DNA from 3 places in the Promicromonospora vindobonensis genome. Region 2 is predicted to be linked to each of the others. Evidence: riboswitches for the same ligand, from Rfam matches in the RefSeq annotation. Region 2 holds a riboswitch; each other region holds the start of a gene.
What was found. Region 2 has a riboswitch for thiamine pyrophosphate ahead of ACFS27_RS09505 (thiamine ABC transporter substrate-binding protein). Riboswitches for the same ligand answer to the same signal wherever they lie in the genome.

Region 1: it holds a riboswitch for thiamine pyrophosphate, as region 2 does, so the genes downstream of both, thiO (glycine oxidase ThiO) here and ACFS27_RS09505 (thiamine ABC transporter substrate-binding protein) in region 2, are expected to answer to the same signal.
Region 3: it holds a riboswitch for thiamine pyrophosphate, as region 2 does, so the genes downstream of both, thiC (phosphomethylpyrimidine synthase ThiC) here and ACFS27_RS09505 (thiamine ABC transporter substrate-binding protein) in region 2, are expected to answer to the same signal.

Annotation. Positions count from the first base shown of each region.
Region 1 covers NZ_JBHUOG010000002.1:445,950-449,217, reverse strand. The annotation lists gene thiS (sulfur carrier protein ThiS) at 1-273, opposite strand, end outside; gene thiO (glycine oxidase ThiO) at 270-1,460, opposite strand; TPP riboswitch at 1,450-1,552, opposite strand; gene thiE (thiamine phosphate synthase) at 1,634-2,284, shown strand; gene ACFS27_RS15225 (CARDB domain-containing protein) at 3,112-3,268, opposite strand, start outside.
Region 2 covers NZ_JBHUOG010000001.1:2,094,552-2,097,819, reverse strand. The annotation lists gene ACFS27_RS09520 (FAD-dependent oxidoreductase) at 1-122, opposite strand, end outside; gene ACFS27_RS09515 (PAS and ANTAR domain-containing protein) at 311-1,087, shown strand; gene ACFS27_RS09510 (DUF4235 domain-containing protein) at 1,111-1,392, opposite strand; TPP riboswitch at 1,430-1,534, shown strand; gene ACFS27_RS09505 (thiamine ABC transporter substrate-binding protein) at 1,526-2,605, shown strand; gene ACFS27_RS09500 (ABC transporter permease) at 2,581-3,268, shown strand, end outside.
Region 3 covers NZ_JBHUOG010000002.1:3,266,346-3,269,613, reverse strand. The annotation lists gene ACFS27_RS27835 (N-acetylmuramoyl-L-alanine amidase) at 1-296, shown strand, start outside; gene ACFS27_RS27830 (C39 family peptidase) at 412-1,803, opposite strand; TPP riboswitch at 1,889-1,994, shown strand; gene thiC (phosphomethylpyrimidine synthase ThiC) at 1,989-3,268, shown strand, end outside.

The DNA.
Region 1 (3,268 bases), on a different contig from region 2:
GACCGCGGTGACGATCTCGACACGGTCGCCCGGCCGGACCGTCGTGGTGCTCCAGGCGCCGCGCGGCACGACGGCGTCGTCCAGCGCCACCGCGACGCCCTGCGGTGCGCCGTCGACCACGAGACCGGGCAGGAGGCGGGCAACCAGGTCGGTGACGGGCAGCTCGCCGTCGAGCCGGTACGGCTCACCGTTGACGACGGCGGTGCCTGCGGGCCCGTGGTGAGCCCCCGGGTTCTCCGGGTGCGGGTGCTGTGTGGACGGGGCGGTGCTCATGCCGTGCCTCCTCTAGTCGTGCTGTACGTGTCGGCGAACCTGCGCGGGTCCGCGAACTGGTGAGCGGCTTCGATGGCCTCCGCGGCCTGCGATCCGACCGGTGCCACCCCCAGCACCCGGTCGACGGCGGCCGCCGTCAGCGCCGTGAGCAGGATGCCGTTGCGGTGGTGCCCGGTGGCCAGGCAGAGGCCCTCGGCGGCCCGGCCGAGCAGCGGAGCGTTGTCCGGGCTGCCGGGCCGGGAACGGGTGGTGGTCTCCACGAGGACGGCGTCGTCGAGCCCTGGCAGGAGCGCGCGGGCGTCACGCAGCAGGGCGAAGACGTCGCCGGCGCGCGTCAGACGGTCGTCCTCGCGCTCGTCCGACGTCGCACCGACGACCACCTGGCGCCGCCCGTCGGCCCGCAGCGCGCGGGGCACCGCGTAGATCGGACGCCCCTGGACCGTGCCGCGCACCACGACCGCCGGCGACCGGTCGGCGTCGGCATCGAGGCGCAGCGTCGTGCCGGGAACCGGCCGGGTGGGCGCGCCCGCGAACAGGGTCCCGCTGGCGTGGCCGGCGGCCAGGACCACCGTCCCTGCCGCGTACCCGGCGCCCGCCTCGTCGACCGCGCCGACCACCGCGCCGTCTGCCCATGTCAGCGAGACCGCGGCGCGGCGGACGAAGGTGCCGCGCGCCGCGACGACGGCGGCCAGCGCCCGGTGCACCGCACGGGGGTCGACCCGGTGGTCGCGGGGCACCCATGCCGCGCCGGCCACCCGTTGCCCGACGGCGGGCTCGCGGTGCCGCGCCTCGTCCGGCGGGATCTCCGCCGAGCCGAGATCCCACTCGCTGTGCAGGGCGAGCATGCGGCGCATCGCGACCAGGTCGTCGCTGTCGTAGGCGAGCGCGAGCGTCCCGGTCGTCTCCAGCCCGACGGCGCCCGGTGGCAGTCCCGCCGCGCGTTCGAGCGACTCGGCGAACGCCGGCCAGAGGGCGAGCGAGGCGGTGCCGAGGCGGGCCTGGCCCGCTTCCCCGAAACCTGCCTCCATGACGGGTGCGAGCATGCCCGCTGCGGCGTGGGTCGCGCCGTCGCCGGGCGACGGGTCGAGGACGACGACGCTCGCGCCGGCCTCCAGCGCACGCCAGGCAGCGGTCAGGCCGATGATGCCCCCGCCGATGACGAGGACGTCGCACACACGACTGCTCACATGTTCTCCCTTCGCTGGCATGACCCAGATCAGGTTCGACGGTCGGCGCTCTCGCCCTCTCAGCCCCGTGCGGGGCTCCCGTGCACGCGACAACCATAACCCGGCCCGAGGGGCGGCCTGGCGGGTGGACCGGGAGGCACGGCACGGGCCGGCGTCTGCCTACACTCGCGCTCGTGGACCCCCGAAACCGCCTCGCCGACGCCCACCTGTACCTGTGCACGGACGCCCGCCAGGACACGGACGACCTCGAACCGTTCCTGCACGCGGCGCTGGAGGGCGGCGTCGACGTCGTCCAGCTCCGGGACAAGTCGCTGGACGCGGCCCGCGAGGTCGAGCTGCATGCACTCGTCGCCCGGGTCGCCGCGGAGCACGGTGCGCTCTGGGCGGTCAACGACCGCGCCGACATCGCCCAGCTCACCGGTGCGCCGGCGGTGCACATGGGCCAGGGCGACCTCCCGCCGCACGCCGTCCGGGCCCTGCTGGGCGACAGCCCCGTCCTCGGCCGCTCCACCCACTCCCTGGACCAGGCGCTGGCCGCAGAGGCCGATCCGGGGGTCGACTACTTCTGCGTCGGACCCCTGTGGGCGACACCGACCAAGCCGGGCCGCCCCGCCGTCGGGCTGGACCTGCTGCGTGACGTCGCCGCCCGCGAGCCGGCCACGCCCTGGTTCGCCATCGGCGGGATCGACGCCGCCCGCCTCGACCAGGTGCTCGACGCCGGGGCCCGCCGCGTCGTCGTCGTCCGTGCGATCACTCAGGCCGCGGACCCCCGGGCCGCGGCGGCCGAGCTGCGCCGCCGGGTCACCGACGCAGGGCTGCGCTGACGGGGGGCTGCGCTGACGGGGGCCTGCGCTGAGGGGGCCTGCGCCGAGGGGGCCTGCGCCGACCGCGCTACTCGGGGGCCCGTCTGCAGCGCGCGCACCTCGATCGTGGAACCGCCGGGCCGACGATCACTGCTCGGCCCAGCCGAGCGCGGCCTCCTCGTCGGAGAGCGCCGAACCGCAAGTTGATGGTCCTCCGCCGGTCTGACGGACCTCGAACCGCAAGTTGACGGTCCTCCGCCGGTCTGACGGACCTCGAACCGCAAGTTGACGGTCCTCCGCCGGTCTGACGGACCTCGAACCGCAAGTTGACGGTCCTCCGCCGGTCTGACGGACCTCGAACCGCAAGTTGACGGTCCTCCGCCGGTCTGACGGACCTCGAACCGCAAGTTGACGGTCCTCCGCCGGTCTGAAGAGCGCCGAACCGCAAGTCCCGCTTCCTTCTCGACGCCGAACCGAATGTTGATGGTCGATCAGCGCCCTGATCGACGCGTGACTTGCGGTTCGGCGCGACCGGTGACCAGCAACTTGCGGTTCGACGGTGAGTTAGCCGCTTGAACACGAACAACTTGCGGTTCGACGTGCCCGAGCCGAGCAACTTGCGGTTCGGCGCAACCCGTGACCCGTGACCTGCAACCAGCAACCAGCAACCAGCAACCAGCAACCAGCAACCAGCGACCAGCGACCAGCGAGTCGACAGCGAGTCGACAGCGAGTCGACAGCGAGTCGACAGCGAGTCGACAGCGAGTTGGTGCCGCCATCCGCCTGCCGGATGACGACACCAACCCTGGTTCGGCTGTGGAGCCGACCCTGCCTGGAGCCGACCGCGCCTACTCGCCGGTGAACACGAACGTCGAACCCGGCTCCTTCTCGATGTCCCCCTCACCGGAGTTGGTGACGGTCACGTTCGAGAGGATCGCATTGCCGCGAGCGCCGCCCATCGCGAGGATGCCGGACCCGTTGTTCGACCGGTCGATGCGCACGTCC
Region 2 (3,268 bases):
CCGGTGAGCCCGGCGCCCACGACGGCGACGTCGGTGCGCAGAGGGCCGGGGGCCAGGATGTTCGGTGCGCCTCCGCGTGCGGTGCCCGGCTCCGTCGTCATGTCGTGGGGAGTCTCGCTCACGGTGCACCTCCGGTGCCGGTGGTCGGTCGCAGTGGGCGATCTCAGGCTGGCACGAGGGCTTGGCACTCGCAGCGCGCCGACACCACGGGATGTCCCCGCCGGGCTGTCGAAGCAGGAGAACCGCTCTACAATTGACGGCGCGGAGTCATGAAGCGGCTCCCAGTCCACATCGGATCTGGGAGGTTGAGATGTCCTCTTTCAAACAGCCCGCGCTCAGTGTTGTGGACGGTGCCGGGGGAGATGTCGCGACGGAACCACCGAGCTTCTCGGCGGGCGACCTGGCACATGCTCTGGGCCTCGGCACCAACCTGCTGGTCGGCCGTTTCCGCGTCGACCTCTCGTCGGGTAGCTGGTGGTGGTCCGACGAGATCTACACCATGCACGGTTGGAAGCGGCACGAGGTGGAACCAGGCCTCGAGGCGCTCAGTTCCCGAAAACATCCGGACGATCGGAGCCGGGTGGTCCGCGCCGCCACCGAGGCGTTGCGGCTCGGCCGGCCGTTCGCCTGCTCACACCGGATCGTGGACCGCAAGGGTCGGACACGGTCGGTGGTCGTCATCGGTCAGGGCTCGCGGGGTGGCTCCGGCCACTCGCCGGAGCTGATCGGGTACGTCGTGGATGCCACGCCGGTCCAGAAGGAGGCGCTGGCCCGGCGATCGTCCGCCGTGGTGACGAGGGCCTTCGTGAGCCAGGCCGTGATCGAGCAGGCCAAGGGCGTCATCATGGCCGTTCGCGGGGTCTCCGAGGAGACCGCGGAGCGCCTGCTGCTCGAGGCCGCGGGCCGGGCGGATATCCCGCTGCGCCTGGCGGCGGACCAGGTCATGACCAGGCTGCGGGTCGACCGCGAGCCGGCAGGCGTGACGCAGGCAGTGCTGGCGCGCGTGCTCGACGGGGTCGAGCCAGTGGGCAGGCCACGCGGGCACGACCCGCTGCTCACCCGGCGGCCGCGCAAGGCGGCGCGCTGAGCGAGGATCCGGGGCTGGGCCGGTCAGTGCGCTGAGCGGCGGGCGGCGAGCCGCAGGGCTGCCTTCGACGCGCCCTTCGCCGCCAGGCGCTTCGCGAACACCGCTGTCCCTGCGGCGACCGCAGCGAACACGGTGGCCTGCACCAGGTCCAGCTCCGGGTCGTCCGGCTTGTTGGGGGCGTCGTTGCCGGTCACGCCCTTCCAGATCATGCTGACTGCCTTCTGCGCGGCCCAGCCGGCCGCGAGCGTCAGGGCAAGAGTGCCGAGCTTCTCGGCGAGTGTCTGTTCCGTCTCAATCTGGGCCACCTTCACACCGTAGCCCCCGATGGGCCAGTAGGCTGCCTGGAAACGACAGGGGAGCGCCCGACAGCGCTGAGAGTGCGGAAAACCGCAGACCCTTGAACCTGATCCGGGTCACACCGGCGGAGGAAGTCGAGGCATGATGTTGCGTCTTTCCGGTGCCCACGGGGGCACCATCCATGCTGGACCGGTCGCCGGAGCGCTCTCCGTGGCGCTGCTGCTCGCCGGCTGCGGTGGTGGCGGCTCCGGGAGCGACGCGGGTGACCCGTCGGCGTCGGGCACCGTGACCCTCGTGACCCACGACTCCTGGGCCCTCGACGAGAAGCTGGTCGACCGGTTCGAGCAGGAGTCCGGACTGACCGTAGAGGTCAGCGCGGCGGGCGACGCCGGAACGCTGGTGAACCAGCTGGTGCTCACCAAGGACGCCCCGCTCGGCGACGCCGTGTTCGGCATCGACAACTCGTTCGCCTCCCGCGCGCTGGAGGAGGGCGTGGTCGAGGAGTACACGCCGGAGGGCCTGCCCGACGGCGCGGAGCAGCTCGGCGCGGCGCTCACCCCGATCGACCAGGGCGACGTCTGCGTGAACGCAGACGAGGCCTGGTTCGAGAAGTCCGGCCTCGAGGTCCCGAAGACCCTGGACGACCTGGCCGACCCGAAGTACCGCGACCTGCTCGTGGTGACCAACCCTGCGACGTCGTCCCCGGGGCTCGCGTTCCTGCTGGCGACGATCGGGGCGTTCGGCGAGGACGGGTTCGAGGACTACTGGACGTCCCTCGCGGACAACGGCGTCAAGGTCGCCGACTCGTGGGAGGACGCGTACTACGTGGACTTCTCGGGTGCGGGCGAGGGCGGCGAACGTCCGCTCGCGCTGTCGTACGCGACGTCGCCGGCGTTCACGGTGAACGAGGACGGGTCCGAGTCGACCACGAGCGCCCTGCTGGAGACGTGCTTCCGGCAGGTCGAGTACGCGGGCGTGCTCGCAGGGTCCGACAACCCCGAGGGCGCGCGGGAGCTCGTCGACTTCCTGCTGACGGAGGACGTCCAGTCCGCGCTGCCCGAGTCGATGTACATGTACCCGGCCGACTCCTCGGTGGAGCTGCCCGCCGACTGGCAGAAGTTCGCGCCGCAGGCCGACGCGCCGTTCGAGGTGGACCCCACCGAGGTGAGTGAGCACCGCGACGAGTGGATAGAGCGGTGGACCGAGACAGTGCTCGGCTGAGCCGGCGCGGGGCGGCGCCGCTGCTGTGGGCGGCGGCGGTCGCCGTTCCGCTCGGCTTCCTTGCCATCTTCTTCGCCTGGCCCGTTGCCTCGCTCGTCGTCCGCGGCTTCGTGCCCGACGGCGTGGTCGACCTCACCGGCTTCACCGAGGTGGTCCTCCGTCCGCGCACCTGGCGGCTCGTCGGGTTCACCCTGGCGCAGGCCGTGCTCGGCACCGCGTTCTCCGTGCTGCTCGGCCTGCCGCTCGCCTACCTGCTGTACCGGCGGTCGTTCCCCGGCCGCAGCCTGGTGCGCGGGCTCGTGACCGTGCCGTTCGTGCTGCCTGCCGTCGTGGTCGGCGTCGCGTTCCGCACCCTGTTCGCGCCCGGCGGCATCCTCGGGTTCCTCGGGCTGGAGGAGTCGCTGGCCGGCATCGTCGTCGCGCTCGTCTTCTTCAACGTGTCCGTGGTGGTGCGCACCGTGGGCGGGCTCTGGGAGCGCCTCGACCCGCGGACCGAGCAGGCCGCCGCCTCCCTCGGCGCGAGTCCCGCGCGGGTGTTCCGGACGGTGGTCCTGCCGTCCCTCGCCCCGGCCGTTGCGTCAGCGGCCTCGGTGGTGTTCCTGTTCTGCGCCACGGCATTCGGAGTTGTCCTGGTGCTCGGCGGTGCGCGGTACGGGACCATCG
Region 3 (3,268 bases), on a different contig from region 2:
ACGACGTCGAGCTGCACGACCCGGTGGTGGCCGACGTGTCCGGGCCGGTCATCGAGGGGCGGGCAAAACCCGGGAAGATCCTGACCGCCGACGCAGGCACGTACCTCCCGGCCGACGTCGACGTCAGCTACCGGTGGCTGCGCGACGGCGAGCCGCTGCCCTGGGCGACCGGCCCTCGGTACCTGGTGACCGGCCACGACCGGGGCGCTGAGCTCACGGTGCAGGTGACGGTCTCCGCGGAGGGCTACACGACGGCGTCGTACACCTCGGAACCACGGGAGGTCCCGGGCCGATAGAGCGGTCGCGGGGGCGACGGTACGCACGCGGGGTGCGTTGCGCTCAGTAGAGCTTGTCTACTCTGTGCAACGCATCCCGCGTGCTAACTGTCCTTCCCTGTCGGCCGGAGGCCGGTTACCAGTTCGGGGTGACCCCCGGCAGGTTGTGGGGGAGCTTCACGTCGTGCGGGTGGTAGACGTACGTGATGCCGTCGGTCGACGTCTGCCACACACGCTCGAAGTTCTCCCGTGTGTACACGGAGCGCACCGCCTCGTTGCTGGCCTTGTTCGGGTCGTTGATGATCGGGTCGCCGTCGGCGGTGAACCCGACGAGCGTGACGATGTGCCCGTTGGTGCCGTAGCCGGCCTCCGGCATCTCCTCCTCCTCGAAGTTGATCGAGAGGATGAGCGGGATGCCTGCCTCGATGAACCGCTCGGCCTCCGCGAGGGACCGCAGCCGGGTCACGAAGGACTCCAGCCCGAACGTGTTCGCGTAGGCGGCGTTGAACGGCCAGTTGCCCGCGCCCTCGTACGCGTAGTCCCACGTCCGCATGGCGGCGTAGTCGACCTGCGGGTCACCGTTCGGCGCCTCGATGCCCTCCAGCTCCTCCGCCGGGACCTCGAGGCCGTAGGAGTAGATCACCATCGTCGACGACGTCGGCGAGCACCACACCTGTCCGCCGCCCCCGAACTCCGGGTACTCGCCGCGGTGGATGTTCTGGCTGAACTGCGGCACGTCGAGCGCCAGCTCACCTCCGAGCGTGAAGTCGCTGGTGCCCGTGTAGTGCGCGTCGGGCAGGTACTCGTTGGTCATGGTGCTCACCGAGTCGAGCCGAGGGGAGACCCGGGTGCCCTCTGGCCGGTACAACGTGGCCCGGGTCTGGAACGCGTCCGGCTCGTGGCCCGACTTCGCGACGTAGGTGTCCGTGAACAGGTACGCGTCCGCGTCGGTCTGGCCGTTCACGGACGTGCGGTGGATGTCGCCGACGCTGCCGTCGGCCGGCGCGAACTCGGTGCCCGACGCCCAGCGGCTCATCACGAACCACTTGGTCCAGGTCCCGTCGGCCTTGCGGCCCCGGAACTCGATCTCGACCCACGTGCCCGTGGGGGTGTGTGCGTTCCACGAGCTCACGGACTCGTCGATCAGGTATCCGGCCTCGACGACCGGCGACGTCCACCGGCCGGTCTCGTAGGTGACGGGCGTGCCGTCACCGAACGGGTCGGTGTACTCGACGGTGTCGCCGGTACCGCGCAGCACGAGCCCGCCCTTGGCGCCCGGCCGCAGGTTCGACGACTTTCCCTCGCGCAGCTCGCGGTACCCGTCCCATGCGGTCAGCGTGATCTGGTTGTCCGACGCCGCCGTGCCCGCCTCGGGCTCGCCCGCCGCCGGCAACGCACTCGCCACGATCCCTGCTTGCACCACGAACGCTCCCGTCGCTGCCAGCGCGAACGCCCTTGTCCGCAGCTTTCCTCGAATCGACATGCCTGCCTCCATGTCCTGGGCCCACTTCTGGGTGGAGCGAGCCATGGGGCTTCTTTATCACCAGCGGCCCCCGTTTGGCTCCGAAAGAGACCCGCCGATCGTAGGCAACCCTGAGGTGCTAACGTCATCGGCGATCCCACGGGTGCCTCGCGCAGGGGCTGAGATCGGGCTGGACGGCCCGGGACCGTTGAACCTGTCCGGTTAACACCGGCGTAGGAAGCAGGAGTCTGATGATGGAGAACACCCAGTCCCGCACGCTCGCGTACGACCACGAGCACGACGGCGGGGACAGCACACCGCACGACGACACCGGCCTGCGGGTGCCGGTCACCGAGATCGCCCTGGCGCCGTCGCCCGACGGCACCCCGAACGAGCCCGTGCGGGTCTACCGCACCCAGGGGCCCGGTTCCGACCCGGTGCGCGGGCTCGCACCGGCCCGAGAACCCTGGGTCGTGGCGCGAGGAGACACGCAGGAGTACGACGGACGCCGCAGGGACCTGACGGACGACGGAAGGGGCGCCGTCCGCCGGGGCGCCGCCTCGCAGGAGTGGCAGGGCGAACGACGTCGTCCGCGCCGGGCTCTCCCCGGCCGGACCGTCACCCAGATGCACTACGCACGCCAGGGCGTGATCACGCCGGAGATGCGGTTCGTCGCGGTGCGCGAGGGCTGCGACGTCGAGCTGGTGCGCAGCGAGGTCGCCGCGGGCCGGGCGATCATCCCGAACAACGTGAACCACCCGGAGTCCGAGCCGATGATCATCGGCAAGGCGTTCCTCGTGAAGGTCAACGCGAACATCGGCAACTCGGCCGTCCACAGCTCTATCGCGGAGGAGGTGGAAAAGCTCGAGTGGGCCACCAAGTGGGGCGCCGACACGGTCATGGACCTGTCCACCGGTGACGACATCCACACCACCCGCGAGTGGCTCCTGCGAAACTCTCCGGTGCCCATCGGCACGGTGCCGATCTACCAGGCCCTCGAGAAGGTGAACGGTGACGCGAGCGCGCTGACCTGGGAGGTCTACCGCGACACGGTGATCGAGCAGTGCGAGCAGGGCGTCGACTACATGACCGTGCACGCCGGCGTGCTGCTGCGCTACGTGCCGCTCACCGCGGACCGGGTCACCGGCATCGTCTCGCGCGGCGGGTCGATCCTGGCGGGCTGGTGCCTGGCGCACCACCAGGAGAACTTTCTCTACACCCACTTCGACGAGCTCTGCGAGATCTTCGCGGCCTACGACGTGGCGTTCTCCCTGGGCGACGGCCTGCGCCCGGGGTCGCTCGCCGACGCGAACGACACGGCGCAGTTCGCCGAGCTCGACACCCTCGCGGAGCTCACGAAGCGGGCGTGGGCGTACGACGTCCAGGTGATGGTCGAGGGGCCGGGACACGTCCCGTTCCACCTGGTACGGGAGAACGTCGAGCGGCAGCAGGAGCTCTGCGACGGCGCGCCGTTCTACACGCTCGGTCCGCTGGTGACCGACATCGCGCCCGGGTACGACCACATCACCTC